Regions from separate parts of the Desulfuribacillus alkaliarsenatis genome, predicted to be linked through region 2. Evidence: a T-box and tRNA genes for the amino acid it is inferred to sense, from the RefSeq annotation. Region 2 holds a T-box; the other holds one or more tRNA genes.
The links. The T-box of region 2 lies ahead of ileS (isoleucine--tRNA ligase). A T-box ahead of a tRNA ligase gene usually reads a tRNA of that ligase, here a tRNA-Ile.

Region 1 (16,539 bases), on a different contig from region 2:
CGGCTCCTTCTCTAAAATCATATCGAGGATTTCTACTTTTACATCAGCGAGATCAATATTAGCCGCTAGATACTCCAGCTCAAGGGGCTCACAGACCATAACGTGCTGTAAACCAATCGTTTCTTTATCTGGTTTTGGGCGAATCAGTAAAATATTCATCCGTTGTTGCCTCTCATATATCTAATAGTGTTTTTTTGAAAGCGAACAAAATAAGTGATGGCATATACTTTTTGTCGCTTATTCTTACAATTTTCTCACATTTAAAAAGTGATTCTGACATCGACTTAATTTCTTCGATACTTAGGTAATTTGCCTTGCCTGTTGTTAACTTGACAAAACTCATAACAAACCTGTCGTAAAGCGTGTTTTCTGAAGCTTGTGCTAAAAATAGATAGCCTTGGTTATTAAGCTTGTTATGAAATTGCTGTAACACTTGGAGCTGTTTACTATAATAAGGGAACGAATGGGTACAAACAATAACGTCATAGGTTCCTGCAAGCTGCCCAAGCTGTTCGACATCTAATAGATAGAGATCTATATCTTTATACAAATCACCATTGTGAGTGTTATTATGTTGCTTCGCTACTTCAATCATTTGCTGTGAATAATCTATACCTGTTAAATGTAAATTGTAATCGGGAAACTCTTGTCTTATCTCCCTTAATAGCTGCCCGATTCCGCACCCCACATCGAGAATTTTGTAGTCTATATCTGGTTGTAAATACTCCCTTAATTGCCGTAGTATTTGTTGGCGTGTTGGCTGTAGTGAGAACTTCTGCACCCACAATCGTTCATATCGTTTAGCCCACTGATCCCATATCTTTCGATTTGACATGATTTACCTCCAGGGATTAAATGATGACCATAATAGTCCACGGATGTGCCGACTTCGGAAAAATTGTTCTACATATAGCATATAAAAGTTAATATAAAACAATATTGTTGGCATGTTAGTTGGCTTTATTATCGCATGCAAAAAATCATTACTCTCATGTTTATGATCTATAATCTGCTCTTTATATTCTTGATATAGGGCTGTACCCTTTAAGGGTGTAAAGATAGATAGTGCGTAGGAGTCTAAATTACTTGCTCTAATCCAGCATCTGAGCCTGCGAAAATCTTTAAAAGTAAAATCTATGCCAACTATAAATAATGCAGTAATCCGTATATTGTACTTGCTAGCTATCTTAGTTGCCTGCATGTTTTGGTTGGCTGAACATTGTTTATTCATCGTCTGCAAGCTCTGATCATCTACCGCTTCAATACCTACAATTAGTTCTATAAATCCTATCTCTGCTAGTTTCGCAATTATGTCCTCGTTATTCGCAATAAAATCAACCCTTGTGTAGGCAATAAATTTCTTATTAGTGTTTTGCGCTTTAACCTCTGCTATAAACTCCAAGATTCTTTGGCGCTCAAGTAGAAAACTATCGTCAACAATCCAGATATAGTCTGTATTAATCTCTTTAATTTCTTCAATTACAGATTGCATATTACGAGTAGTATATTCACCCATATTTAATAGTCTGCAATAACAGAACTTGCACTTAAAGGGACAGGACATAGCAGTTTGTACTAAGGCTACGGGACTATATTGCATATATTTTGTTTTTTGCTTATAGGTTTCTAAGTATGCTCTATTTGGTAGGGCTAGACAGCTTAAATCAGTTTGCTTCTTTTCATTTACTTGCCATTGCTGACCATTATGAAAAGCTATTCCCCCAATCTGATGTGCTGTGTCCTTGCTAAAAGCAGTCTTGATAAGTTCTGCAAACGCATTAATCTGATTGGAATGTACAATATAATCAATACTATCTATAAAAAAATCTTGGTAGTTAATTTCTGCATGTACGCCGCCAACAATCACTTTTATATCACGGTTCAATGCTTTAATAAATCGTGCATTATCTAATATAGTCCCAACGGCTGTTACATACCCCGATAAGGCAACGACGTCAGGATTGTACTGGTGTACTATGCTTTGGAATGTCCCGCCCTCTAGTAAAGCATCATAAATCCTGTGCTCTATATCTAACTCTGTTAACAGACTGGACAAATACTCCAATTCAAGGGGCTCTGTTACAATCGGTTCAAAATGAGAGAACAACGTCTTCCTATGACATTTGACTAATAATACTCTCATTTTCAAACCCCCTCCAGTTTTCTTGAGTTTTCCATGATTATGTCTTGAATACGTTATGTTTAATTGCGTAATCTTTGTAAGAAAGTGCGCCGATTCCTTTGCTAATAAGGAAGTTCATTATCGGATTGCTATGATGCGCATATATTAGCTTTGGTTGTAGCTTTGCCCCAATTTTTAGTTTCGTTTCCTCTGTCGTTTGCCCGAAATCTAAGCGCTTTACTCCTAGTTCGATGCCGATTCGGACAATCTGTAATATCATATTGAGATAAAGGTCGTAGGTTTCAATCAAGCTGTAGTTAATTCCCCCAAATATAAAAGTTAACTCTTGATCAGCCTTAACTACTTGGACAAATGCTACAACTTTATTTGTTACAGAAAACGTAATAATTTTCGCTGGAAATTGCTGAAAAAACTCAATAGATTGCTTCTCCAGCTTGTTATCGGAACGCTGGTAAACATCCTCATACAATCGATACATATCTATTGTAAATTCCCTATTATCCGTTAGCTCTCGAATATCAATGGCTGATCCTTTTTCTAATGCTTTTTTGACTCTATATCGATAATGGCTTCTCATGTCTGATAAGTAGTGATTAAAGGATTGCCAGCGATTTTCTAGTATGCAAGATGCTAAGGTACGCCCTTGTGCCATAGATGTATTGAGTCTGTCGGCATTTAAGATAATTGTAAAACCTTTAACCTTCTTTGCAGCTTCCACAATTGCTTGCATGCCCATAGTTTTCATTTCTGCTGTCTGTAGCTCTTTATAAGCATACCCAGGTTTTGCTACAGAAAGTGGCAATCCGACAATTGTCACAGGAACCTTTAAAGAAAGGTGTGGTGTAAATGTAAACAGGTCTAGCTTGTGCTGGTAAGTCACAAACACAGCTTTACGCTCCAAATCAATGTGGTATTTCTGTCCACATGGGTTAAGCTGTTCTAGGGATACCAGGGTTTGTCTTTTTAGAAAATATTTATCGATCTGGACACTCCCAGCGACAATTTCATCCCATGCTTCAGGTAGTTGGTTGGCGTTTTGGTATACTTTAAACATAGCAATGCCTTCCTATACATTAATTGTAAATACTTTGAACTGCTTGTACTCCTGATCACCCCAACGGAATCCGAATCCCCGGGAGTCTATGTTTTCTTCTAATACCCATCCTGATTCACATAACCGGAAGCGGTTTCCGACAAGTTTACGGCATTCATCAAACAATGCCAGGACGGCGCCTTTTTTCTGATAAGCTGGCAATACGCCAATCTCTACTAACTTGAACTTCTGTATTGTTTCTGAAAATAATATATTCTTAAGAACTGTCTTGACTCCTACAGATTCACCAGGATTAATAAGTTCGTTAAAATCGGGATACCAGAGCATAAATCCAATCGGAATGCCTTGATGTTCTAATATTAGCAGATTTTCTTCTTTTAATAGCCATTTGAAATCTTTAAAGAGTTCTAAGTCTTCTTCCAAACGCCTTTCATAGTAAAATTTATGATTGCGAAATGCTTGATTATTTAAAGATGTATAAATCGCTACATCTTTTTTTAAGTTTTTGAAGTCTGCCTTCCTAACCTTGTATAAATTGTGAATGCGTTCACGGAGTTTAACGTTCTTATCAGAGTCAAACACATCCATTTTCCCTATATAATTTACAAGTCTTGTTTCTTCATTTGCGTGCTTTTGAAAATACTCTATATAGTAGGGTGGGTTATAGGAACTTCCGAAGCTTTGTAACTTGTCGTAGCAGTTTGCCAACAATCCTAAACCATAATTCACATGAAAATCAAGACCGACTAATATTTTACTGATGCCGTATTCTTGTGCTAGTTTCCTGCCGTAGTCTATCATTTTGTCGATAGCTACTTGGTGATTAGGTAAAGCCTCGAAAAATGTTAATTGTAATGTATCAGCCATTCTATCTACTACTGCAAAAGTACAGGCCGCTACTACTTTTCCAGAATCAACAATGACTATAGGTGTAATCCTACTGCTTTTGCAAATAGTCGCAGCTCCAGAAAGAATCCCCTTTAGAACTGAGCTCGTATTATCTCTATAATAACTATTGTCTTTATATACTTCCTTATATAAATTCAAATATTGGCCGATCATTTTTTTGTCAACAACTTTTATCTCCATTGCTACACCTCATAAGAAAACTGGCTTGTGTATCATACTATTATAACTGTTTTTCCCCTAAAATAGATAGCTCGAAATAATTGTTAAGCTGCATTCGAAAAAAAACCAAAAACAAAAAAGAAGAGTCGGCCTGGGCCAACTCTTGGTCTTGCATATATTTTATTCTAATTTTTTGGCATGCCTTGGTGACTGCTGCCTTTGAGGTCCCACGCATCTCAGCGATGTCTGACTTACTGTAGCCCTGCATCAGCAGAATGGCTATCTCTTTCTCGCTTGGTGTAATTGTTCGGATTGCTCCGAAGGATTTGGCAAATTCAAACTCATTGTACTCTTCACACACCGCGCCTACGGCTAATTCACCTTGCTCAAACTGCTCTATGTGTGTTATAAACATGTTTCGTCTATTTTGCAGGCGCTGGTAGTCCTTGATTACATTATCTGCAACACGGTAGAAGAACGTGGTGAAATTTGCTCTGTCTGCATCATAGGAAGGTAATACGCGCCATAGCTTCTCCATAACCTCCTGACGAACATCATCAAAGCTATGGGATGCAACGTTACTCTTCATACACAGGCTAATGAATATTTTTTCGACATTTGTGAAAATCAACTGGAATAAGCTGTTCTTAATTTCTCGGTTGGTAGTTTGGTTGTATTGCTTAATCAAATTTTTCATATGATATCAACCTCCTAAATGGATTTTGAAAAAATCATATGGAATATACTTGAAACAAATCGTTTAACTAAATTATCATAATTATTATCAAGAATCAATACTTTTTCTGCAAAAAAAATTCCAATTTTAATTGATTTGATGGTTAACTAATTTTTCCCTTCTACGTATAACAACGAGAACAGCAAATACAACAATGGATTGATATAGGGGGCATAAACATGGAAGATGCAATCACGTTAGCAGAGGCATTGCCATTACGAGCAAGTATTAAAAATACAATTGCAGATTTGCAGTCTGAACGAAATCAAGTGGCGACTGTTATCTATGAAAAAGGGGATGACTACGAACTACCATCACGTAACTTTGAACAGGTAACTGAGGAAATAGAACAAGTAGCTCAAGATTTGAGAATGCTAGAAAACAAGATTGCCCTAGCAAATTTACAAAACACTGTCGATTGGAGCGATGAAAAACTCTCTATCCACGAAGCGATTATGCTAGCTCAATATCTACGCCAAGAAGCTAATGAGTTATTAATGTATAGTAAGAAGAAAAAGGTGTCCGTTCATAGAGATAGCTACGGAATTAACCTGTCCAAATCTTCTATTCAAGAGAAAACTCTTTATGACCCTGACACTGTTCGCAACGAATCCGTCAAACTGACAAGAAAAGCAAATAAGCTGTCTTCTATGATTGATGCTGCTAACCACTCAATCACGATTAACTTTGATGCAGACCGATACATGGGTTACTAAAACCTATGTATCGGCTCTATCTAAAGCCACAGGAAATTGTAGACACCGCTTTTAGTAGTCATTTGAGCGTATCAAATGCATACTATTACATTTGATCATTTGGATAACTTAGCCAAACGGATCACGATTAACTCCTTACAAATTAACGCACTTACAACTTACGAACGGAATATACAATTATACTTGTCTCGTTTCCTGTAGCTTTATATGGAGTCTAATCTCCAGATCTACACCATCTAGCAAAGTTCTCACAATTATTAAAGATAATATTATAGCTAACCTCTCCCAATCTCTTATAGGCGCGCCTCACAATTTCTGCTTCAGAATAAGAGATAGGGCTACTATATTTACTTAATCTATGTATCTTATTTCCTTCTGAAAACTCTGAAACAGATACCAATTCAACTCTATTTTTCGAATAGTGGATTACATTATTGCTTCCTACATAAATTCCATGATGAGTAAAATCAACACCAAAAGATTTTAAATAAACATATATATGATCCCCATCTACGAAAGTATCAGGTTCATTAAAATTACTATCTATAAACTTATTAATATTGTTACTTTTTATAGAGTTACCTATTGTGCCTACAGTGTTATCTATTACATCACTTGCCTTGTTACTTATTTTGTGTACATTTCCAACCGCTTTACCTAAATCTTCATTTATCCCATATGCAATTTTCTCTACACCTTTCTGTAATGAATTGTTAATTGGTTTCCCAATATTATTTCTAATAAAGTTATATAAGCCCACATACTCACCCCATTAATTATTTGCTTGTTAGAATATATTTCATATCATTTTATTTAGTACAAAGCCACGTATTTGCTAATAAAAAATTGAGCCATTTAATTCATTCTCCTTTAATAAATATCTTGTTTGCAAACGAATCGAATCCCTGTATTTAAAAATTTTCACAGCAAAACAACCCTTGAATATCAAGGGTTGTTTTGACTGTTGTATGGTGGGCGCAAACGGGCTCGAACCGCTGACCCCTACCTTGTCGAGGTAGTGCTCTCCCAGCTGAGCTATGCGCCCATATTAAGTTGGTGCCGAGGACCGGACTTGAACCGGTACGAGATTTGAGCCTCGCAGGATTTTAAGTCCTGTGTGTCTGCCAATTCCACCACCCCGGCTAAATGAAGCTTGGCAAATGCCAAGCTCTTTAGCAATGACTTGCTATTTAATTTGGTTGGTGGGCCCACCAGGATTCGAACCTGGGACCAACCGGTTATGAGCCGGTTGCTCTGACCGGACTGAGCTATAGGCCCTTTAAAGTGGCGGAGCTGACGGGATTCGAACCCGCGATCTCCTGCGTGACAGGCAGGCATGTTAGGCCTCTACACCACAGCTCCACTCAGTCGCAAAATTCCAGCGACATTTAATAGAATAACATATATATTCTCTCAAGTCAATATTTCTAGACAAGTTTTTTCAAAAAGTGGACATGTTATTTTTTCCAACATGTCCACTCCAATAATAACTTTCCAACTTTAAGCTTTCTAACTTTCACTTTTATATCCTAATCTACAAAATCGAATTCCATCTCTACGATGCGGATCGTATCGCCTTCTTTAGCGCCTGCTTCACGTAGTGCAGCATCAACACCGATGCCTTTTAATATACGGGCGAAGCGGGTGACGCTATCCTCACGACTAAAGTCTGTCATGACTACAAGCTTCTCTAGGCGCTCACCTTCAACGACAAAGGTTTCGTTATCTTTACGAATGGTAAACGGTTTTTCCTCTGCTTCTGCACGATAGATTTTGTAATCCTCTGTTTCTTCGCCAATATCTTCATAAAGCAGAATATTAGGCAGTTCTCTAAGTAGAGTCGATATATCTCTAAGTAGTGGATCTAGACCTTTGCGGGTTAAGGCCGATAATTCATAGATTTTTATATCTTCAAGGCTTTTGCCTTCCTGCTTATATTGTTCCTCTAGCTCTTCTTTAAATATCTGTAAGTTATCTGCAGCGTCTGGGATATCCATTTTATTGGCGACGATAAGCTGCGGACGCTCCATTAGCTTTGGATTATAAAGCTCAAGCTCTGCATTGATTTGCATAAAGTCTTTAAACGGATCTCTGCCATCGACAGCAGCCATATCAATCACATGAACAATCACTCGGGTACGCTCAATATGTCGTAAGAATTGATGTCCGAGTCCAACTCCTTCATGTGCCCCTTCGATAAGTCCAGGCAAGTCAGCCATGACAAAGCTATCCTCTTCGTCAACCTTAACGACCCCGATATTTGGTTGCAAGGTAGTGAAATGGTATTCAGCGATTTTCGGTTTAGCTGCTGATACTACAGACAGCATTGTCGATTTCCCAACGGACGGGAACCCTACCAGACCAACATCAGCTAATAGCTTCAGCTCTAAAATAATTTCAAACTCTTCACCAGGCTCGCCCTTTTCAGCTATATCAGGCGCTTTGTGACGAGAGTTAGCAAAACGGGTATTTCCACGTCCTCCACGACCACCTTTAGCAATAGTTGCTTGATCTCCGTGGCTCACCAAGTCCGCTATAACTGCACCAGTCGCTTCATTTACCACCACAGTACCTGGCGGAACACGCACTATAAGGTTGTCCCCTTTAGCACCATGCTGATTCTTAGTTCTTCCGTTTTCACCCTTAGGCGCACGGAAATGCTTCTTGTATCGGAAGTCGACAAGTGTGCGTAACCCTTCATCCACTTCAAATATAAGGTCTCCACCCTTACCGCCGTCACCACCTGCAGGGCCTCCATCAGGCACAAAGGGCTCACGACGAAAGGCGACCATACCATTACCGCCGTCGCCACCTTTGACATATATTTTTACCTTATCTACAAACATGTTTCCACCTCATATGTATAAATCATTCTCATTTCTGATTATTAGCTATTGTAGAACAGCAGCTCCCATTCAAAGACCTCTGAATCCTGGTGATGCTGTCTTAGTTCCACATTATACTTCTCTAGACGTTTTTTCAAGCAACTTACTGCTTTGTTGTCTTCCGCTAGCTCCTCGCCATAAAGCGAGAATATTATTTTTGGAACCTTGGGCTTTGTAACATTATCGACTGACATAACAATCTGAATATGGTTTAACCCCTGCTCCTGAGCCGCTAGGCTTGTAATCGTACTTAATATTATTGCTAATAATTCTTCTTCATTACGTTTTGTATATTCTAATAAATGTATACGTCGACTGCTACTATAGAAATCAAATTTCAATTCAGGAAAGCGCATAGTCATTGCAATAAGATTTGCACTTAACCGATCATTACCTAAATTCGATAAGCGGCTTTGCATTTGATATTCTCGCGCTATTGCCTCAATGTAATCAATAATCTTTTCCGTTTTTTCTAGTTTGGCATAGGCATGAATAACTTGTATATGATTAACCATATCATGACGTAGTTCTGTCAACATTTTTAATACCTGCTTGTGTGGTTTATTCATTTTTAGTATTTCCATATTCATAACAACCAACCCTAACATATCTTATTACTTAATAAACACATTTCACCGTATTCAATAAGTATGTACTTCCTTTATTCGACAAAGATACATAAAATCCCTTTTAAAATAAGAAAAAGATAATAGCGCAAACGAAATCAAGAACCATTTTAAAGAGTAAAGAGCCAAAAAAAAGATCTGGCTTTAGACCAGACCTTTCTCTATAGGTTTTATGCTTCAGCAGATACTGGGTAAACGCTTACGCGTTTTTTATCGCGACCTAATCTTTCGAAAGCAACAACACCCTCAGCTTTAGCAAATAGTGTGTCATCTCCACCAATACCTACGTTATCTCCAGGGTAAATCTTTGTACCTCTTTGACGTACAAGGATACTTCCAGCAGATACAAGCTGGCCATCTTGACGTTTAACTCCTAAGCGTTTAGCTTGACTGTCACGACCGTTCTTGGAACTACCTACTCCCTTTTTCTGAGCAAATAATTGTAGATTCATTTGTAGCATGTAAGCCACCTCCTTATACGTGTTTCGTTTTATATTCGATATATTCACTATAATTATCTTTAATTGCTTGAATACCTAAGACCATACTCTGTAAAAGTAGCTGCATTTTCTCTTGCTGTAATAAATCCTGTTGTTTTGGAAAATGACATTCTAGTATTCCTAAATCAGATGTTGGTTCTAGCTTAATCCCTAATAAGTGAGAGATGCTATTTACAGTATTCAGTGTTAATACTGATACGGCTGAACAGACAATATCTTGTCCTTGATCTGCATAGCCCGCGTGACCATGGACTTGAAAAGATACGACTTCGTCAGCTCTGTTCTTGTATACGATAATTTCAACCATAGGCTAAGTACTACCTTACTACTATGCGTTGATAGCTTCGATTACAACTTTAGTGAACGGTTGACGGTGTCCTTGCTTACGGCTGTAGTTCTTTTTCGGCTTGTATTTGAAAACTACGATCTTCTTAGCGCGACCATTCTTCTCTACTTTGCCTGTTACTGTTGCATTAGCAACTGTTGGGCTACCAACTTGAACTTGACCGTCTTTAGAAACAAGTAATACCTTGTCAAAGCTCACTGAATCTCCAACTTCTGCATCTAACTTCTCAATGTAAAGCTCAGTGCCTTGTTCTACTTTGTATTGCTTGCCACCAGTTTCGATAATTGCGTACATGTACTGCACCTCCTATTAGACTTAGACTCGCCGTCGAAGGTCTATAAGGCTATATAGCTTATAATTAAGCTGTATACTTATAGTTTAAAACCTTGTACGTGCGGTTGAAGCATGCCGGAGGAAGACCCCAATGGCACACTGCTCAAAATATAATATCACTTTTCCACATACGCTGTCAATAGCTACGCTTACTCTTAGTAAGTTATAATTCTAATATAGCGCTGCTGCTTCCTTTTCATCTCCTGAATAGATAATGTTAAAATGCTCGATATCTACAAATTCCTTCTCACGTATAAAGATGCGTTTGCCAAATTGCTGCTCGATAAACTGCTGATTTTCATTATTAGCACCTTTAAAATCAGCTGCTATCCGTGGATGCATCTCGACAATAATTGCTTCGTCCTTCGTGTGTCGTAGGTAATGACGGATTTCTCTATCAATACGATTGGCTATCGCAATATCTGACAAGACTTTCCCAGAGCCATGACAGGTTGGACAGGTATCTAGAAGGACATCATGTAAGCTTTTTCTTATTTTTTTACGTGTTATTTCTACTAATCCGAGTCTTGTGATACCTAAAAGATGTGTTTTGTTGCTGTCCTTTTGTAGTTCTTCCTCCATGACCTGCAAGACTTTTTGCTGGTTTTCCTCGACATGCATATCAATGAAATCGACGATGATAATGCCACTGATGTTACGTAAGCGTAGCTGTGCCGCTACTTCCTTGGCCGCTTCAACGTTCGTACTAACAACTGTGTCCTCGAGATTTCGCTGGCCTACGAACTTGCCAGTATTTACGTCAATCACAGTAAGAGCTTCTGTGTGATCTATGATTAGATAGCCACCATTTTTCATCCAAACCTTTGACTTTACAACCTTAGATAATGAATCTTCAATTCCATAGTGGTCAAAGATTGGAGCATCACCTTTGTAATGGGTTACACTCGAAATTAGGTGGGGAGCAATGTTTTCAAGTATTTTTGATATTGCCCGATACTCATCATGTGTATCGATAACTATTTCTTCGACATCCTCAGTTAAAACATCCCGTATTACCCTTGGGACAATTTCTAAATCACGATGAACCAAGCTTGGGGTTTTCTGAATTTTAACTGTGCGTTGGATATTCTCCCAGATCCCTAAAAGTAGCTTGTAGTCCATTTCAATCTGCCGACGGTCAACGGTATTTGCTACTGTGCGTAGAATCATCCCTAGTTGATCTTTTTCAAACAGTGATTGAGCTATCTCTTTAAGACGGCTGCGATCCTGCTCATCTTCAATTTTCCTCGAAATTCCAATATGCTTAGATAGCGGCATTAGCACAATGTAGCGCCCAGGTATATTGATATTGACTGATACGCGGGCCCCCTTAGTTCCAAAGGGCTCCTTGACCACCTGTACAACGACCTCTTGACCCTGCTTTAAGATCTGATTAATTTGCACATCATCGGTCGTTCCCTGTTCCTCTAAATGGTTCGCCACGATTGCATCGGAAACATAGAGAAAGGCGTTTTTTTCTAGCCCTATATCTATAAAGGCTGCCTGCATTCCTGGCAGAACGTTACTGACACGTCCCTTATATACATTGCCCACAAGCCGCTCACTTAAAGGCCTTTGAATATAGATTTCCCTTAGAGCTTCATCCTCCAGGACACCAACCCTAAATTCCCTACTATCACAGTTTATAATCAGTTTTTTTCCCATTGTCCATCTCTCCAGCTTTAATATCCTAACATCTGAACTAAGTTTTCCTTATGATAGAAACGGTTTCTTTATCATCTGCTCTTCCATGATGCCAAGGTTTTTTCTATGGATTTGATAGGGAGCTTCTGGCAGTTCACCGTAAGTACGCAGCACTTCGATAATTTCATCAGGACGAACGTTAGCCTCACTTCCTGATTTCACAAGTGCTCGGACGACAACTTTAGTGTCGTCGCTATCTGCTTCTGTGATGCATTCAATCTGGTATACAAACGGCTTTATGTCAAGCTCCCGCTCCTTTTTCTTACTAAACCTAGATATTACCCAGCTGTCTTTTAGGTTTATTTTGTGCAAGGCTGCCTGCAGCTGCTCTTGGAATTTTGCAAGTGATTCTGCACGTGATTTAGCAAGTGATTCTGATTCTGCAGAAGCTTCTGAGTTTTGTGTTTCTGGGTATATATAAATCTCATACTCTGCAGCATTAATTACGCTCATTAAGGTTTTCAGCTTTTTCGGTTCTTCTCCTAATTCATAGAGGTGCGCTTCTTCGATTCTGAGTCCTTCAGGAAGAATTCCGTTCATCTGCTGCATAAATTCGTCTGGAGTCATCGGCTCATTAAGGTCAATATCAAGAAATTCACTTTCACTGGTGGTCCCAACTCCTAAGGCAGAGCCAAAGGCTAGCCGTGGATGGGGATTAAAGCCTTGACTATAGGCAATTGGAATCCTTGCCCGCCTTAGGGCACGACCAAACATTCTTTGCAAATCGAGATGGGAGATGTAGCGTAGACCATCTCCTTTTGAAAAGCGTGCACGCATCGTTCTTATCACTGAACTTCCTCCCCCTTCCAGACAACAACATCTACACCTAAGGACTGACATACTCCGCAGCCTGTACAGTTTGCGGTCCGACAATCTTCAATTGTCTTACCTACTAACGCCCGCTCGTATTCAATCTCTAAATATTTCTTACTAACCCCCGAGCTAATATGCTCCCAAGGAAGAATTTCATCATAGGCAAAATTTCTAAAGGCGTACCACTCTGGATCTATCCCTACCTCCTGATAAGCCATCAGCCATTCACGATTACGGAACTGCTCTGTCCAGCTATCGAACTTGCAGCCGTTCTTCCAAGCTTGGTAAATAGCCTTAGAAAGTCTACGGTCACCTCTAGAAACAGCACCCTCTAGGAAGCTAACATTTGGATCATGCCAGTTATATGTGATGGCTTTAGATTTTATCGCATTTTGTAATACGGAGCGACGACGCTGCAGCTCATTCTTAGATAGTTGTCCAACCCATTGAAATGGCGTATGGGGCTTTGGTACAAACAGCGAGGTGCTTACTGTAACCTTAAGTCCACGGGTTTTGCCTTTATTTACACTACGATAGGCTTCTACTACCTTCTCTGCTAGCTCAGCGATGCCAACTATATCCTCATCCGTTTCTGTCGGTAAGCCGAGCATGAAATACAGCTTCACTTGCTTATATCCAGACTGAAAAGCACTAGTCACAGCGTCAATCAAGTGCTCTTCGTTAACTCCCTTATTGATAACATCACGCAGTCTTTGACTACCAGCCTCAGGGGCAAAGGTAAGCCCAGACTTACGCATTTGTTGTAGCTCTTCAGCTAGCTTGACGGAAAACTTGTCCGCCCTTAACGATGGCAGGGAGATGCCGATTTTCTCTTCCTTAAATTCATCTAGTAGCTCATGGATTAACTCCTGAATTTGTGAATAATCGTTGCTTGCTAATGATGTCAACGATATCTCATCGTATCCTGTCTTATCCACTAATGTGCGGGCAATTTTTCGAAGATTTTCCTTCTTGCGCTCACGAACAGGTCGATAGACCATACCCGCCTGGCAAAAACGACAGCCCCTAGTACATCCCCGTTGAATCTCTAGCATGACTCGGTCGTGGACAACGTTCAAAAACGGAACAACCAAATCCTCTGGATATTCAGTAGCATCTAAGTCCCTTAGCACCCGCTTCTCAACCTTAGCTGGTATCGAAGGGTGATTAGGTGTAATAGAAGCAACCCTACCGTCATCCTTATACTCAACGTCATAAAAGCGTGGCACATACACACCAGGGATTTTTGCTAATCTTAAGAGTGTCTCCTCCCTGGAAATCTGTTTGCCAGTGGATTTTTGTTCTGCTTTTATCTCCTTGTACACATCAGCTATATCTATAACTGCCTCTTCACCCTCACCGACCACGAATAAGTCGAAGAAATCAGCAATCGGCTCGGGGTTAAAGGCACATGGTCCTCCTGCTAGTACTAACGGATGCTCTTCAGTACGATCCTTAGCATACAAAGGTAAATCTGAAAGGTCTAGCATATTTAAAATATTGGTGTAGCTCATTTCATACTGTAATGTAAAGGATACAAAGTCGAAATCCTTAATCGGCGTTTTCGTCTCTGTGCTCGTCAGTACTTGATTGTGGTTGCGGATCTTTTGCTCCATATCGACCCACGGTGCAAAAGCGCGCTCCGCATAGTATGTATCCCTTTTATTTATAATGTGATATAAAATTTTATAACCTAAAAAAGACATCCCAACCTCATACACATCAGGGAATGCCAAGGCAAATGTTACATCCATTTGTGCGTGATCTTTCATCACTATATTCCACTCGTTACCAGCGTACCTAGCTGGTTTTTCTACTTGCGTCAGTATATCATGCTGACAAATCTTCTCCATAATTTCCTCCTAAAAACTTATCCAAAATAGTATCGCTTTATTGTATCAAAGAAATCCCCCAACTTACAAGTTTCCTTGTCACTAACTATGATTATAAAGTTAGCATGTGTTTATAAGTTTAACATGTCCTCCATCGACATGTGCAACGGTACCTGTTCGTCAAAAACCTTATGTAAAATCTCATTATCCGTGAGCGTTCCTATAACTTTATTATTATCCATAACCCAAACAATAGTCGTAATCCCTGGGGAAAAGACCTTGATTATATCTGATATTTTCTCATCCTTGTTTGTTGATATGTGCTTTATTTGCTCAGAAGTCGTCTTAGCTGAAGCTTGCTTATAATTCTTATGTAAAAGGGCATACATCTGTTGGTATTTCATTTGTCTCTGATCCATAAAGGTTGCTAAGAGCAAGAATGCACCTAGAATTAGAAAAGTGACGTTCAAATAACCCAGTGCAAGCATAATTAATCCCACAAGCACAAGAATAGCTCCGATGATATAGCTTAGCCGATATGCCATTCTCGTACCTTCTATCCATCCATGCTCCTGACATACCGTAGCCCGATAAATTCTCCCACCATCCAAAGGTAACGCTGGGAGGAGATTAAATCCCGCTAGCAGCATATTTGCTTTAATAAAGAACATAGCTAAATCCCGCTCGATAACACCAAACTGGAACAGCACCAAAGCTATCATTATCATAATAATATTATTCATCGGACCTGCGATGGCTACGAGCTTTTCTTGCCTAGGCCAGCCTTGGAAGTTCCAATCAACCTTTGCTACACCGCCAAATGGTAGAAATTCGATTTCGGTAACTCGCCAACCAAAGCTACGGGCAACAAACACATGCCCCAGCTCATGAATGATGACAATGAGAAAAAAGAGCAGTGCTTCAAAAACCTGCCCTGAGTAACCTATATAGATGAGGAATACTAGAAAAAGCCAATGTATACGAAGTTTCATGCTGAACCACCTTATGGCAAATAAGCTTCTGGGTCGACTGCTTTACCATCTTTGATAATCTGGAATAGTAGCAGTTCAACATCATCAGTACTATCTACAGTTGCAATGTGTTGACCTTTTCCTACCGTGTCACCTTCTTTTACTACGATATCCTTCACTCGACCGTACACAAACGTTAAATCCTGTTCACCCTCAACATAAATCAGCAGCTCTTCCTTGTCGTTATAGCCAATCTGAGTAACCTTACCACTGGCTACTGACTGCACCTGTTTATTATTTAGAGCGATGAATTCTAGAAACGGCTTATCTTCTGTAAATCTTTTCACTAATAAACCTTCTATTGGTAAGCCAAGCTTATTATCGATAGAGGCTCCGCCATTTTGCTGAGCTGGCTGCCCAGGATTTTGCCCAAATACTGGGATTGCGTCTGGGTTTGTCGGGTACTGGTTAAAGTCATTATATAAGCCTGGGTCAGTTGAAGTCGGTGTCGGTGTCGCGATTCCCTCGTCAAAATTAAAGAAATCATTCTCAAGGTTTAGGGCCTCTAGAACTCCCTCCCAGTTATAGTCACGTTCAACAACATCATTAATAAAGGTTACACTCGATTGTGCCCACGGTGCCGAAAGCTGCTGTAGAGACAAAGTAGAGACAACGAGCATAACAGCAATAGCCGATTGCCAGATCCACTTATTGTTATTTACCTGTTTAGGAATTGGTAATCGGTTCATTTGCTTGTCAGCTTGTCTGTCAAATGATTCCTCGTAGTCGTCTCCAAATTTTAATTTGTCAAT
Region 2 (16,539 bases):
TTGTATATGGATTAGAAATTTGAATGATTATTCCAAATACAACTATCATGGGAATGTATCTTAATTTTATCTTTATAGACATAGCAACCACCTTTATCCAATATTATTTATTCTTAATTACCTTGTTATTTTTTCACTATTACGTAGAAATAATAAGTACTAAGTAAATGTAATTAGAGGAAATTATTATGAGATTATGATAAAATTAAATTACAAATTTGATTTGATTTTAGGGAGGAATACACATGCAAAAGTGGCTAGAGAAAGGATTTTTATTTGGGTTAGGTGCTTTTTCAATCACAAAAGAAAAAGCAGAAAAAATAAAAGACCAAATTATTAAGCAAGGTGAACTAGGCCAACAGGAAGCAGATGAATTTATTGAAAGACTTGTTAAAAAAGGTGAAGAACAGAAGCAAGAATTAAAAGATATGATTAATGAACAATCTAAAAAAACCTTCAACGACTTAAATTTAGTGACACGTGAAGAATATAATGCTTTGTTAGAACGTGTAGAGTCTTTAGAAAAATTGCAAGCTAACAATAAAAACCAAGCAGATTAATTATGTTTAAAACACGTTATCGTCATATAAGTCGTTATCGAAAAATCGTTAACACACTAGCAAAGCATGGGTTTGGATTCTTAATCGATCAAACAAGAATAATTGATTTGTTTGGCAAGGATAAACACCAAGAAGTTTTAACATCTAAGATACATGCTAAAAAATCCAGGGGCGAACGAATACGACTTGTTTGTGAGGAATTGGGACCTACATTTATTAAACTTGGTCAGATTGCAAGCACTAGACATGACATTTTCCCAGAGGATATTATTTCTGAATTAGAAAACTTACAGGATAACGTTAGTTCTTTTTCATATACAGAGGTTAAAAAAATTATAGAGTCAGAGCTTCTGCAACCAATTGAGAACATTTTCTTAAGTGTCGAAACTGAACCTATTGCTACAGCTTCAATTGGCCAGGTTCATAAAGCTCGATTAAAATCAGGTCAACCTGTTGCAGTCAAGGTTCAAAGACCAGATATTACAGAAACGATTGAAACTGACTTAGATATACTGTTTGACATTGCAAGAATATCTGAAAATAGAACAGAATGGGGAAAGCAATATCATCTATATGAGTTAGTGGATGAATTCGCTTTTTCTATTCGCAGTGAACTTAACTATTTGCAAGAAGCTCGAAACACTGAGAGAATAAAAAGCAATTTAAAGAATACAGACTATCCTATTTACATACCTGAAGTCATCTGGGATTACACAACAAAAAAAGTAATAACCCTTGAATACCTCGATGGCGAAAAACTTACTAAGACTACTGATAAGTTCATAAACACTGACGATAAAGAACTGATTGCTACTACAATGATAGAAGCAATGTTTCATATGATATTGAATGATGGCATATTCCACGCTGACCCACATCCTGGAAATATGCTTTTATTAGAAAATAACTCAATTGGTTTATTGGATTTCGGCATGGTTGGAAAGGCTTCAAAAAGCATACAAGAAAGCTTTATTAATATATTAATTGGTCTAATGCGTAAAAATACTGGAACAATTGTAAAGGCTATACACTCAATCGGAATAGTTCCAGATGGTACTGACATAAAGCGCTTCCACCAGGATATAGATGTCTTACGGGATAAATATTATTATGTTCCTTTTAGCGAAATACATCTAGGTGAGGCAATAAAAGATTTGTTTGCCGTAACTAGAAAACATGGCATATTAGTCCCTACAGAATTTTTACTATTAGCTAAAGCGCTAATAACTTTAGAAGGATTAGTAGAAACATTAGCTCCTAAGCTAAATATAGTGCAAATTGCCGAACCTATGGGAAAAAAATACTTAAAGACACAGTACTCACCAGAAAATTTATTAAGGCGATTTACAGAAGAAGCGAAGGATTACAGTGAGATATTATTAGATATACCCCGATTAACTAAGGATTTATTACAAAAAACTAAAGAAGGTAAAACAAACATAGAAATAACTGTACCTAAGCTCGACTTATTCTTAAGAAAACTTGATACTATAAGTAATCGACTTAGCTTCGCTATAATTATGCTTTCCTTTAGTATTATTATGGTAGGGTTAATCGTTGGCTCTTCATTGAATAGACATCAAACTGTGTTATGGGATGTTCCTGCGATTGAAATTGGATTTATCGTTGCTACGTTCATGTTTTTATGGTTATTGATTTCTATTTTCCGATCAGGAAGATTTTGATTTTTAACATTACTATTTATAAATTTAAAAAAAGATCTGTTGTACTGAAAATACAACAGATCTTTTTTGCTCTCTATAAAAATTATTTATTTGTTATTTCAACTCAAAATCCTTAACGGCATCTGCACAGCTCGGGCAAATCGTTGGGTGCTCCGTGTTAACTCCAATATCTGGTGTAACAATCCAGCAGCGCTCACATTTCTCCCCTTTTGCTGGTGTTACCATAACCTTTAACCCTTTCATATCCATTGCTCCCTCAGGTGCTTTCGTAGCCTCATTATGCAATGTTACTTTTGAGACAATCAAAACCTTCTCAAGGTCTTTAACTGTAGACAGTATTTCATAAGTTTCTTTAGTTGGATATAAATCAACCTCTGCCCCTAATGAGTGACCTATCACCTTCTCAGCCCTGGCTACTTCTAATGGCTTAAGAATTTCTTCTCTTATTTTAATAACCTTGTCCCACTTTTCTTCAATACTTGAATCAAGGATTGTATTATCTATAGTTGGCCAATCGGCTAACTGTGGACTTATCAAATTTGTTTCAGGTATATATTTCCATGTCTCTTCCGCAGTATGAGATAAAATTGGTGTAATCAATTTTACAAGTGACAATAGCACATCATAAATTACCGTTTGCGCTGCACGTCTAGAATGTGACCCTGGAGCGTTAGTATAAAGTCTATCCTTTAAAATATCAAGATAGAATGAGCTCATGTCAATCGTGCAGAAGTTATGGATTGCATGAAATACTATGTGAAAATCATACTTACTATAGGCATTAGTCGTTTTTTCAATTAAACGATTCAAACGTATTAAAGCATACTGATCAATTTCTTGCATTTCAGAAACATTCACTCGGTGCAATTTAACATTAAAATCATATAGATTTCCAAGTAAAAACCTTAATGTATTGCGAACCTTCCTGTATACTTCGGACATCTGTTGAAGTATGTTATCAGATATTCTTACATCGGCCTTATATTCCGCTGAAGATACCCATAATCTCAGTATATCGGCACCAAGTTTATTAACAACCTCTAACGGGTCTATACCGTTTCCTAATGACTTAGACATCTTGCGTCCTTCACCATCTACAACCCAGCCATGACTCAATACTGCTTTATATGGCGCTTGTCCCCTCGTTGCCACAGCGGTTGATAAAGATGAGTTAAACCACCCTCTATATTGATCAGACCCCTCCAAATATAAATCTGTAGGCCATTGAAGCTCACTTCTAGTAGCTGCTACAGCTGCATGACTAGAGCCAGAATCAAACCATACATCCATTATATCTTCTTCTTTTCGGAAGGATGCTCCCCCACAATCACATTTATGGTCTGTAGCTAAGAAATCCTTGGCATCACGTATCCACCATGCTTGTGATCCTTCGGCTCTAAAGATGTTTGAGATTCTTTCTATCGTTTCATCATTGATTATCTCTTTACTACATGTATCACAATACAATATTGGTATTGGAACTCCCCACACCCTCTGACGAGAGATACACCAATCGCCACGTTCAGCAATCATATTATGCATTCTTTGTTCGCCCCATGCAGGAACCCATTGTACCTTTTTAACTTCTTCAAGCATTTGCTTACGAAAGCCATCAATTGACGCGAACCATTGCTCAGTTGCTCTATAAATAACAGCACCTTTACATCTCCAACAATGAGGATATTGATGCTCTATATCGCCAATTGATAATAACGCACCAGCTTCATTTAGAGCTTCTATTACTAATTTGTTACCTTTAGCATAATATGCACCAGCAAAAGGCCCTGCTTCTTCAGTAAAGTGTCCTTTGTGATCAATTGGAGCTAAAATATCAATATTGTATTTTAACCCTACTAAATAATCCTCTAAACCGTGCCCTGGAGCAGTGTGAACACATCCTGTTCCTTGCTCAATTGTTACATGATCACCTAAAATTATAGGCGAATTACGCTCATATAGTGGGTGCGTTGTTACTATACCTTCAAGCTGGTGCCCTTTCCATGAGCCCTCTGTTTTAAAATCCTCCAATCCAAATGTCTTAACAAGCTGCTCAACTAGTTCTGTCGCTACTAGATACTGCTTATTATTTGAAATTAGTAATGTATACTCAACCTCAGGATGCACTGCTATTGCCATGTTAGCAGGTATTGTCCATGGAGTAGTAGTCCAAATAACCACATAGCTGTTATCATTATTAAGTATCCCTTTACCATCTGACACTTTAAATGTAACATAGATAGATTTACTTGATTTATCTTTATATTCGATTTCAGCTTCAGCTAATGCAGTCTCACAATCAGAGCACCAATAAACTGGCTTTTTACCTTTATAGATGTATCCCTTTTTAGCCATTTCACCAAAAACCTTAATTTGCTCAGCTTCGTATTCTGGCTTTAAAGTAATATAAGGGTTATACCAATCTCCACGGACACCTAATCGCAAAAATTGTTTTCTTTGCTTGTCTATAAATGCTAGTGCATAATCTGCACACTTTTGTCTGAAATCTATCACACTAATTGAATGACGGTCTATTTTTTCCTTTTTAATAATAGCATGCTCTATAGGAAGACCATGTGTATCCCATCCAGGTACATACGGAGCATCATAACCTTGCATTGACTTAAATTTAACAATAATGTCTTTAAGTACTTTGTTTAAAGCATGTCCAAGATGAATATCACCATTTGCATATGGAGGCCCATCATGTAATATGAATTTTTCATTGCCCTTTTTAGCATCTTGTATTTTTTCATAAATATTTATTTCGTCCCACCAGGCTTGTATATCAGGCTCTTTTTTTGGCAAATTTCCACGCATTGGAAATTCTGTCGATGGTAAATTTAATAATTTTCCGTAATCCATTTCTGTATTCCTCCATTTATTTTAAAAATAAATAATAAAAACCCCATCCCAAAGGGACGAGGTTTACCCGCGGTACCACCCTAATAACTACATGAGAATTTATCATAAAAACAAATTCTGAATTTATCATAAGACAAACTCAAATGTAATCACTTATGCCTTTAACGCAGGCTTACGTATCTTTCTACTAATAACTTCAAAAGATAAGGTAATCGGGTGATTTCTATATATAACGTTGTTCTGGCTTTCACTACCCCAGATCGCTGTTATCAATTGGTCATATATATACTTGTCCCTACATTTAATAATATTGCACTAAATTATATATAATCTTATATAATAAGTCAATTTTTATTCAATGTCTTCTATTTTCTTTGTTATTTGATTTAAATCATCCCAATCTTCATTATCAACTAGTTCTAATTGAGCTTGGATCAGTGAGCGCAATCTAGCCCGATACATTTTTGCTTGTTTTTTAAGCTCATCAACTTCCATTGCTGCTTTATGGGCTTTCATAACTGACTCATTAATAATTCTATCGGCATTTTTCTCAGCTTCTTTAATTATTAGTTTTGCCTCTTTTTTTGCATTTGACTTTACTTCTTCTGAAGTTTCTTGAGCGACTACAATTGATTTAGTTAAATTTTCTTCTAGTCTATTAAAGTGACTTGCTTTCTCTTCTAAGCCTTTAACTTGTTCTTGTAAATTTTTGTTATCTTTAATAAGTGCCTCGAAATCTTTAATAACATGATCTAAAAACTCATTAACTTCATCAATATCATACCCTCTAAGTGAGCGTGAAAACTCTTTATTACTAATATCCAACGGTGTTAAAGCCATATCCCTGCACCTCCACATTTTCTCTAATCTGACTTCTTTAGTTCTTTCGACAAAATATACAAAAATCCTGCTAAATATATTTACCGATTTGAATAGGAGTCCTACCTTTCTTATTCGCTGGTGATACCTTAAGTATTTTAAATCTACCTTTACCTCTAATCGATATAATATCATTAGCATTTACAGACGCAGCAGTATTTTCGTTAACTCCCCAATTTAGCTTGACAGTGCCTTTGTTAATTAACTCTGCAGCCTTAGACCTCGACATATTAGTCGCTGCTTTTACAATACTGTCTAGCCGCATTGAACTTACAGTGCATTCAATACTTTTAAATTCATCTTGTATATCTGGCAGTTGTTCATCATCTATCTTTTCAACATCTACTTTATAATTGCCCACTTGATACATTTGGTCCACTATGTATTCAGCAATTACACTGTCGATAATGACAAAGCATTCGTTTTCTGTAAGTTTTATATCTCCGACTTTTTCACGTTTGATTCCTTGTCCTAATATTGCGCCTAAAAAATCATTATGCTTAAGTGAGTGCTTATATTCCGTTACAGTAAGTTTTAGAGCTTGAATTTTGAAATCTGCTTTGCTATATCCCCAATCTACAGGAACTATTAGTGCCTTTTTCCTTTCGGCATTATCATAACCACCATAATAAATACATTCTAATGTAGAATAACGATTACAAAGATCTTGTAGGACTTTTTGTTTGTTAGGTTCAATAAAATCCACTAACTTGCTTTGATTCTTCTCAAAACAGAAATTAGTAATCTTCATAGCCATCTTTGCAAATGCAGCCTCTTCTTTACTGTAATAGTTGAAGATTTGTCCAGATGATTCATGTACCATTTTATAGACCTATATTTAAAAGAATCCAACCTAAAATTGATAATGTACCAATTCTAATAAAATAAAAAGCTATAAATGCGATTATCGGCGATAAATCTAAATAACCTCCACCCAATGACAACGGTGGTATAAATCCTCTAAACATAGATAAATATGGCTCTGTAAGCTTATAAATGACCTCTCCAAAACCAGTATGCTGTAAACTTGGAACCCAGGACATTATTATTCTTGCAATTAAAATGTACCAATATATTTCAAATAATAAAGCTACTGTATTCAGTATAAACACGTTTTCACCCCTAGTTTGTATTTTGCTGCCTTGTAAAGCATACACAATAAAGCATACACAGTTACTAATGAAAAATCAATAATTCTCAAAACCTCTTTTATTAATTATTATTGAATAAAATGCTACCTAATCTAACGATTGTAGCACCTTCCTCTATAGCAACTACAAAATCATTCGACATTCCCATTGATAAGTGTTTCATATCATAGTTTGCAAGACTTAATTGTGCTATCTCCTCCTTTAAGCAACGTAATCTAGAAAAAACTGGTCTAGCTAACTCTGGATCATTAAAGTATGGTGCCATTGTCATAAGGCCTACAATTTTTATGCGTTCATATTGTTCTAGGTTTCTAGCAAATTCTAAAGCCTCATTAATTGCTACACCATATTTAGTTTGCTCACCAGAAACATTTACTTGTATTAAGCATTCTACAGTTATGTCTAGCTTTATAGCTTGTTTGTTAATTTCCTTTGCTAAAGATAGCCTATCTAAAGAGTGGATTAATGAAAAATGAGGAACTATATATTTAACTTTATTTGTCTGTAGATGTCCAATAAAATGCCACTTAATGTTTCTTTTGTGATTCAATGGTAATTCATCAATCTTAGCTATAGCGTCCTGTGCCTTGTTCTCACCAATGTCATTTATTCCAGCTTCAACGCAGCTGATTATTCCATTTGCATCAGTATACTTAGTTACACCTACTATCGTTATTTCGCCTTTATCTCTATTAGCATTTTTGCAGGTATCGGCTATAATCGTTTGTACTCTATCAACATTTATTCCCGCAACCTTATTCATGTTTAACATCAATCCTTTTTTGCATAATAATCGCCGCCATTCTCCCCGTATCTCCTTGATTATATCTATAAGAAAAAAATAAATCTGGATTACAGGACGTACATTGATTCATATGTAATATATGTTTAGATAATATACCTCTTTTTAACAGTAGAATCTCATTAGCTTTACGTAAATCTAATAAGTATTTTCCTTCTGACTTACAACTATATATTAAATTTAACTCATTTTCATTAAATAAAGATTTATACTTATTAATTACATTATCATCAACTTCGTAACAATTACTACATATAGATGGACCGATGGCAATTTTTATATTACTAAGTTCCGAATTATAAAGTGCACTAAAATTTTCAACCATTTTGCCACCAATATCTAAAACGGTCCCCTTCCATCCTGCATGAGCAATACCAATTATCCCTCTGGTCACATCCCAAACATAGATTGGCACACAATCTGCGTAAAATGATAATAATGCAATACCAAATTCTGTAGTTATTAACCCATCTGTTTCAGGTATCGGACTTTTGTCTGTAGTACCTTTACCTATATCATGCTTATTTACAATATGTATACTATCTTTATGAATTTGTTCAGCACTAACAGAATTACTTATATCTATATTAAAAACGGATAGAATTTTCTGTCTGTTTTTCATTACAACGTCTTTTACATCACCAACATGTATTGCCATGTTAAGGCTATTATAGGGCGCAACACTATAGCCACCAGATCTACAAGTGAAAGCAAGTTTAACTTCTTGTCTATCACAAGTATCATTAATTTCAATCCATCTAACATCTGCTTGCTCTTGATGTAAAACAGGTAACATTAAATCCTCTCCAGTATGTTTTAATTCAAACCTATATCTTCTTATTTTAACTTAAGATAGTAAATTCGTAAAATACAAAAATAAGCACGCTTTTTACAGCGTGCACTATTTTAACGACAGCGATAATACGGTCTAGATTTATCTTGATCTATTCTAATTGTCCTACCCTCTTCATTTCTATGCTCAGCAATAGTTGAATCATCTAATTCAACCAATATTACATCCACTCCAATTTTCCTAATTTGTCTCCAAGGAATTATAATGTCCTGCCGATCACTGAATAATCCTAGAAATTTACCTCCTGCTGGCACAATTATCGATTTTATATAGCCTTCTTTCAAATCTAAATCAAAATCGCTGATAACACCTAGTCTTCTACCATCCATGATGTTAATAACATCTTTAGATTGAAAATCTGATAGCTTAACCATTTTTATCAGCTCCCTATATCCAATATTACATTATATAGAGAGTTGTTAATATTTATGCTTTTTCTAAGGATTGATTACGTTTTAACATGTTTTTGCACCTGTTTAATTGCTGCCTTCTCTAACCTAGATACTTGTGCTTGCGAAATTCCTATTTCTTCCGCAACTTCCATTTGTGTTTTACCCTCATAAAATCTCATTGAAAGTATTTTCTTTTCTCTACCTTCTAGTCTATGTAACGCTTCTTTAAGTGCAATTTCTTCAGTCCAGAAACTATCCTGCTCACGATCATCTTTAATTTGATCTAATACAAATATTGGATCTCCACCGTCATGATATATTGGCTCAAATATAGACACTGGGTCCTGAATAGCATCTAATGCAAAAACGACATCTTCCTTAGGCACATTTAACACCTCAGAAATCTCATAAACTGACGGTTCCCGAGAGTTTTTATATGTTAAACTGTCCCTAACCTGTAATGCTTGATACGCAATATCACGCAATGATCTACTAACCCTGATAGGATTATTATCCCTTAAGTATCTTCTTATCTCACCAATAATCATTGGAACAGCATATGTTGAAAATTTAACATTTTGACTTAAATCAAAATTATCAATAGCCTTAATCAAACCGATACAACCAACTTGAAAAAGATCGTCTACATATTCACCTCGATTGTTAAATCTTTGAATTACTGACAATACCAATCGTAAATTTCCACTAATGAGTTGTTCCCTTGCCCATTTTTCACCACTTTGATATTTCACAAATAATTTTTTCATTTCATCATTTTTTAAAACAGGAAGTTTTGATGTATCTACTCCACAGATTTCAACTTTGTTGCGCTTCAAAAAAACTCCCTCCCTTGGTTTTTCCTAAAACAGGAATTAATCTAATTATTTCCCCAAGGGATAAAAATATGCAATTTAGCATTTATACCGATTAATGCGCTAAAGCCTATTGTATCAATGTTTCTATAAAAAAACACTTAAAATCAGCAGAAAATACTTGATATTCGTAGATATTTAAAGAAATATAGAGATAGTTATATCATTTTGTTGAATTCCTTCTTCAAACGCCCTATAATGCGTTTTTCTAGCCGTGAAATATAAGACTGAGAGATATCTAGTAAGTCCGCTACATCCTTCTGCGTCTTTTCTTCATGACCTGCTAAACCAAAGCGCATTTCCATAATTATACGTTCTCTATCTGAAAGCTTTTCTAAGGCTTTATATAATAATCTTTTATCAACTCTGTCTTCAATATTTTTAAAAACTGTATCATTCTCAGTTCCTAAAACATCAGAAAGCAATAGCTCATTTCCATCCCAATCTACATTCAGAGGCTCATCAAAGGAAACCTCAGTACGTATTTTATTATTCTTCCGTAAAAACATAAGGATTTCATTTTCAATGCATCTAGAGGCATATGTCGCTAATTTAATCTTCTTATCTGGATCAAATGTATTAACCGCTTTTATTAGACCTATTGCACCGATTGAGACAAGATCTTCTATATTAATGCCTGTATTTTCAAACTTTCTAGCTATATATACTACTAATCTTAAATTACGTTCTATTAGCATAGCTTTAACAGATTTATCACCACTTGGTAACCTCTTAAGTAAATATGATTCCTCGTCTCTAGAAAGTGGAGGAGGTAATGTTTCGCTTCCACCTATATAATATACTTCATCACTCTTCCAACCAATAAAGTTTAACAATTGAAAATATTTAAGCCTTAGTAATATGTGGATTTTTTTCGCTAATAAGTTCATTTAACGTTTCCTCCCTTTTAATCATTTTACCCTCTAATAACTGCGGATGAATAATAGCAGTAAACCTTCCATTACTTGACAAGCATTGATTAACAATCCCTACTAATGCGCCATCTTGATATATTTCTCCCTCCTTTGATTTTAGTACTATTGAATCCGTTTTGAACGCTAACAAATAATCATTATTACTTCCCACACTTCTATAAGGTATAACAGTAAAAGTGTCATAAGCTGAGTTTTTATGAATATGTTGATGAATATCAGCAATATTTAAAGATTTCACCGCATATACTGTATTGACAAATTCAGGTACTATGTTTTTTACAGTATTATATTCTACAATTGATACAGGTTTTTGCGTTATTGGATCTGTCAGTTGATTACCTGTGTCAAGTAAACCATTAAAAACAACCATTTTATTTTTATAATGAACTTCACACTTATAAATACAAGATTGCTCCCAGGTCAATTTTTTTATCTGTAGCCACATGCTTTTAATCAAACAGTAAGTAAGCGGAATTCCAAACACTAAAGAAATAGCTGAGACTTCAATAATCCAAATATTATCTTCAGATAGCTGAATCCAACTATTATAAATACTTTGGTTATTTAACATAAGCATTTGTAGCGAAAAAATTGCACCTGCAGTAACAAAGTTTATTAAATAGAAAGTAGTAATTGTCTTAACATATACCTTTATATTTACCCACGGAAAGGCAGTTAATATAAGGATAAATGAAAATAAGAGTTTACCAAGTAGTGTGTAAAAAAATATGTTTATATAGAATACCCATAATGTACCGTATATCGCCCCTAATAACGCAGCAATAACTAACCGAAACTTTTTAATCTTTCTATTGCTATAAATTGCAGTAAAAACAAGCAAGCTTAAATCCACAAAAAAGTTAATAAGGAAAATTATATCTATATATACATATTTCATTTCACTTCACACCAATTTCTAGTTAATGTTTCTTTAGTATATGGAAAACCTTGATGGAAGTCTGTCAAAATTTGACTCATATTCGATAATAATTACGACATAATACTACAAAATACTAGAAAAAAGAGCCTCTATTTAGAGACTCTTTTTAAATAGTCATAATAATCTTATGACATGCTTTATTAAATTATGATACATGCATCTAACTTTTTTTCTTCCTCATGAATGCAGGTATATCAATATCTGCGCCGCCACTAGTAGATTCGCTGTTGCTGAAAGGAGAAATTCCTTGCATCTTTGAATTTTCTTTTTTACGTGTATTGTCTTCACTCTCAACTTGATCAAAACCAGTAGCTATAGCGGTTACAATAATTTCGTCTTTTAAGTTTTCGTTAATAACTGCCCCAAATATCAGGTTAACTTCTGGATCTGAAGCTGATTGAACTATATCAGCTGCTTCATTAACCTCGAACAAACTTAAATTCGTTCCGCCTGTAATATTAAGTAGTACACCTTTAGCTCCCTGAATTGATGTTTCTAGCAATGGGCTACAAATTGCTTTTTTTGCAGCATCTGCAGCACGGTTTTCACCTGTTGCTACCCCTACTCCCATTAAAGCAGAGCCACGCTCAGCCATTATTGTCTTAACATCAGCAAAATCAAGGTTAATTAATCCTGGTATTGCAATTAAATCAGAAATCCCTTGGACACCTTGTCTTAACACATTATCAGCTTCTCGGAATGCTTCTACCATTGGAGTGTTTCTATCAACTATTTCTAATAGTCTATCATTAGGAATAACTATAAGTGTATCAACTTTCTCTTTTAGGTTTGCTATCCCAATATTAGCATGGGTAGATCTGCGTTTACCTTCAAATGAGAATGGTTTTGTAACGACACCTACAGTTAATGCTCCTATCTCTTTAGCTATTTCTGCAATCACTGCTGCCGCACCAGTGCCAGTTCCACCGCCCATACCAGCAGTTACAAACACCATATCTGCACCTTTTAAAAGATTCATTATATCTTCTCTGCTTTCTTCAGCAGCCTTCTTACCTACCTCAGGATTTGCCCCTGCCCCGAGGCCTCGGGTGAGCTTTTCTCCTATTTGCATCTTACTAGCTGCTAATGAAGACTGAAGTGCCTGAGCATCTGTATTTACAGCTAGAAATTCAACACCCTGAATTCCAGCTTCAATCATTCGATTAACAGCATTACTACCGCCACCACCGACACCAATAACTTTAATTTGTGCAAGCTGGTGAGTGTCTATATCAAACTCTAACATATTTGTGGGCCCCCCATAATCCATCTTTTATAAGAAATCTTTAAACCAATCCTTTATTTTTTGCAACAATCCACTTGCTTGGTCGTTTATATTTTTAGAACTAGCAGTGCTATTTTTAGACAAACGTATTAGCCCTTGGTCAGTAACGTATTTTATAATTCCAACTCCAGAAGTAAAACTAGAGTCTTTTACACCTAAATAATTAGGCATTACTATTTGAACAGGTGCATCAAATTCTATTTCAGCTAATTCAGCAAGCCCTTTAAGATTAGCTACTCCACCCGTTATAAAAAACCCTGCTGTTATGTCCTTCGTATAGCCAAGCTTTTGAACTTCTTTTAGGATTAATTGAAATATTTCCTGTAATCTAGGTTCAATTATAGAAGCTAATTCTTCTTGATTTAATTCACTATCCTTTTTCGTTCCCAATCTGTGAACTTTAAATACTTCTTCATCATCAGCTAAACTGACCATGGCACATCCATGTTTAATTTTTACGCTTTCCGCATTTTCCATTTCTGTTTTTAATCCGTAAGCAATGTCCTGAGTCAGGTATGCACCACCCACTGGTATTACACTAGTGCGAACTAAGTTGCCTTTTTCAAATATTGCAATGTTAGCACCACCAGCTCCAATATCCACTAGTATTGCACCCAATTCACGCTCATCTTTCTTAAGAGCAATTGTACCTCCAGCCATTGAAGATAATACAAAATGAGCTACCTGTAATCCTGCCTTTTCAACACATCGTCTTATATTGTGAACGATTGTTTTAGATCCAGTTACTATAGTAGCTTCAACTTCCAATCTAACTCCTAACATTCCTCGCGGATCACTTATACCGTCAAGTCCATCAACAATATATTGTTGTGGAATCACATCGATTATAGTTCTTTCAGGTGGAATAGAAATAACTTTTGCAGCATTTATTACTCTCTCTACATCTTCTTCCGTTATTTCTTTGTCAGGATTTGCTACTGCAACAACACCATGAGAAGAAGTAAGTTGAATGTGATTGCCGCTAATACCTACGAATACAGATTGAATTTTAATACCAACCATTTGTTCTGCTTTATCAACAGCTTCTTCAATAGACATTACAGTTTGCTCTATATCTACAATAGCTCCATTTTTAATGCCTCTTGATGGTGCAGAACCCACACCTACAATATGTATCGTGCCATTTTTTGCTTCACCTATCACTACTCTGATTACCGATGTTCCTACGTCTAAACTAACTACTGGGTTCTGTAAAGTCAACCAAAGACACCTCCCAAACTAATGCGCTACTAGAATTATTTCGCTATAATTATTCTAGTTCCTTTTTTTATTTGAAAATTTTTAAAAATTATTTAGTGAATTATTTCTTGATTATTAACAAGACTTTCATTTATAACATCCTCGTATGAAATATACCATATTGCATCAAACATATTTACTACGCCTTTTGAGTCGCCATAAAAATGTAGTTGATCCATTATATCACGAAATATAAACAACTTGTCCGAAATTTCATTAGAGAACATTCTTAATTCATAACCATCTCTGGTATATATTACCGTGACTCCATCATCTTGAGTAATCTCTGATAATCTTAATAATACTTCTGTCGGCAAATCTTTTAAATGATTTGCAATGTTATATCTACTAGACTCCTGTATACTAGAATTAATAATTGGTCTGTTTCTAAATGGTATAGGAGTATTGTAATTATGTAACACTGTACCATCTTCAAGTAGCGGGATGAGACTATTATCAGAATTATATAGAAATGATACAACACGTTTTTCTACTATATCTATGTGTATAGTATTAGGAAAATTAAAAGTTACATCAACAGATTTAATTGGCTTCAGTTTTTCTATTGTATCTTTTATTTTTTTAGTGTTAACCTTTAAAAAGCTATCACCTAATTCGATTCTGGTAGCTTGCATTACTAACTGCTCGTCTACTAAATCACTCCCTGAAATCGTGATTTCTTGAACTTTAGAATACGGCGAATATAAAAATATACTAACACAGATAACCAAAAAAAATAACAATACTATAATACCATGTAAAAACTTATTTGCCCAATGTTTTAATGGAACTTCTTCTTCAATTTTGTCATAATCCTCTGTAGGTCGATATGACATTCTTTTCTCCTTTTGTTATGTATTTAATATTCATCTATATTCATACAAGTATTATACTAGATTCCTTCATAAATTAACAGCGACATTTGGTCATGTCGCTGTTTAGGTATTACTTCCTAATTATATTTGCACCAATCTTATTAAACATGTTCTCTACTGATTCATATCCTCTATCAATATGTTCAATACACGAAATTTCAGTTTCTCCATCTGCAATTAGACCGGCTAATACTAATGATGCTCCAGCTCGTAAATCAGTAGCGATAACCTTTGATCCCTGTAATCCCTCTACACCTCTTATAAATGCTAAATTCAAATCAACAGTTATCTTAGCTCCCATTCGCAACAACTGTTCAACATGCTTGAATCTTTCCTCAAAAACAGATTCTTTAATTACACTCGTTCCATTAGCAATTGTTAGCAAAGACATCAGTTGCGGCTGCATATCTGTTGGAAAGCCTGGGTAAGGGGCAGTAACTAAACGGTCAATTTTTTCTATAAACTCTGGTCCAATAACCCTTACAGAATTACTGGAAATTATTACATTTGCACCAACCTGCTTAAGTTTACTAATTACAGACATCAGAAAATTTGGTTGTACATCTTCAAGAATTAAGTCTCCTCGTGTCATCGCAGCGCCTACCATTAAGGTTCCAGCTACAATTCTATCTGATATAACTCTATAATTTATATAATCTTTGTCAGTCGTCAAACGCTCTTTACCGTAAATTGTAATCCTGTCTGTCCCTGCTCCTTCTATATGCCCACCAATAGTGTTAATAAAGTTAGCTAAATCTATTATCTCTGGCTCTCTAGCAGGGTTAATTATTTCTGTAACTCCTTCTGCCATACAAGCAGCCATCATAATATTTTCTGTAGCTCCGACGCTTGGAAAATCTAAATATATATCAGCGCCTTTCAGTTTTTTAGCTTCGCAATGTATAAAGCCGTTGACTTCAATTATACTAGCACCTAAAGCTTTTAATCCATTTAAGTGCAAGTCGATTCTTCGACTACCTATAGCGCAACCTCCAGGCCTAGAAACTGTAACACTACCGTATTTAGCCAACAGAGGACCCATGAGAAATATAGATGATCTCATTTTTCTCATTAACTCCTCTGGTACATTTGTAGATATAACCCTTGAGCTTAATATCTTTATTTGGTCATCATCTTGCTCAACCTCTAAACCCAAAGACTTTAATATATTGATCATCACTTTAATAT

Region 1: it has a tRNA-Ile gene. The T-box ahead of ileS (isoleucine--tRNA ligase) is inferred to sense a tRNA for this amino acid. The anticodon was not compared.

Annotation. Positions count from the first base shown of each region.
Region 1 is NZ_MIJE01000001.1:275,396-291,934, reverse strand. Features, by position in the region: gene BHF68_RS01445 (B12-binding domain-containing radical SAM protein) at 1-159, opposite strand, end outside; gene BHF68_RS01440 (class I SAM-dependent DNA methyltransferase) at 173-835, opposite strand; gene BHF68_RS01435 (B12-binding domain-containing radical SAM protein) at 839-2,143, opposite strand; gene BHF68_RS01430 (GNAT family N-acetyltransferase) at 2,181-3,197, opposite strand; gene BHF68_RS01425 (hypothetical protein) at 3,210-4,286, opposite strand; gene BHF68_RS01420 (RNA polymerase sigma factor) at 4,327-4,962, opposite strand; gene BHF68_RS01415 (hypothetical protein) at 5,181-5,717, shown strand; gene BHF68_RS01410 (lecithin retinol acyltransferase family protein) at 5,932-6,477, opposite strand; tRNA gene BHF68_RS01405 (tRNA-Val) at 6,687-6,762, opposite strand; tRNA gene BHF68_RS01400 (tRNA-Leu) at 6,772-6,860, opposite strand; tRNA gene BHF68_RS01395 (tRNA-Ile) at 6,918-6,995, opposite strand; tRNA gene BHF68_RS01390 (tRNA-Asp) at 7,003-7,079, opposite strand; gene obgE (GTPase ObgE) at 7,247-8,563, opposite strand; gene BHF68_RS01380 (Spo0B domain-containing protein) at 8,605-9,186, opposite strand; gene rpmA (50S ribosomal protein L27) at 9,399-9,689, opposite strand; gene BHF68_RS01370 (ribosomal-processing cysteine protease Prp) at 9,703-10,035, opposite strand; gene rplU (50S ribosomal protein L21) at 10,057-10,368, opposite strand; ribosomal protein L21 leader region at 10,382-10,484, opposite strand; gene BHF68_RS01360 (Rne/Rng family ribonuclease) at 10,579-12,072, opposite strand; gene BHF68_RS01355 (TIGR03936 family radical SAM-associated protein) at 12,121-12,900, opposite strand; gene BHF68_RS01350 (TIGR03960 family B12-binding radical SAM protein) at 12,897-14,777, opposite strand; gene BHF68_RS01345 (site-2 protease family protein) at 14,888-15,748, opposite strand; gene BHF68_RS01340 (M23 family metallopeptidase) at 15,760-16,539, opposite strand, start outside.
Region 2 is NZ_MIJE01000033.1:110,964-127,502, forward strand. Features, by position in the region: gene BHF68_RS12400 (M23 family metallopeptidase) at 1-82, opposite strand, end outside; gene BHF68_RS12405 (phasin family protein) at 246-560, shown strand; gene BHF68_RS12410 (ABC1 kinase family protein) at 563-2,245, shown strand; gene ileS (isoleucine--tRNA ligase) at 2,339-5,107, opposite strand; T-box leader at 5,157-5,412, opposite strand; gene BHF68_RS12420 (DivIVA domain-containing protein) at 5,459-5,947, opposite strand; gene BHF68_RS12425 (YlmH family RNA-binding protein) at 6,018-6,809, opposite strand; gene BHF68_RS12430 (YggT family protein) at 6,811-7,098, opposite strand; gene BHF68_RS12435 (YggS family pyridoxal phosphate-dependent enzyme) at 7,199-7,900, opposite strand; gene pgeF (peptidoglycan editing factor PgeF) at 7,893-8,735, opposite strand; gene BHF68_RS12445 (YlmC/YmxH family sporulation protein) at 8,846-9,166, opposite strand; gene sigG (RNA polymerase sporulation sigma factor SigG) at 9,241-10,020, opposite strand; gene sigE (RNA polymerase sporulation sigma factor SigE) at 10,215-10,946, opposite strand; gene spoIIGA (sigma-E processing peptidase SpoIIGA) at 10,903-11,889, opposite strand; gene ftsZ (cell division protein FtsZ) at 12,092-13,177, opposite strand; gene ftsA (cell division protein FtsA) at 13,205-14,437, opposite strand; gene BHF68_RS12475 (cell division protein FtsQ/DivIB) at 14,530-15,312, opposite strand; gene murA (UDP-N-acetylglucosamine 1-carboxyvinyltransferase) at 15,422-16,539, opposite strand, start outside.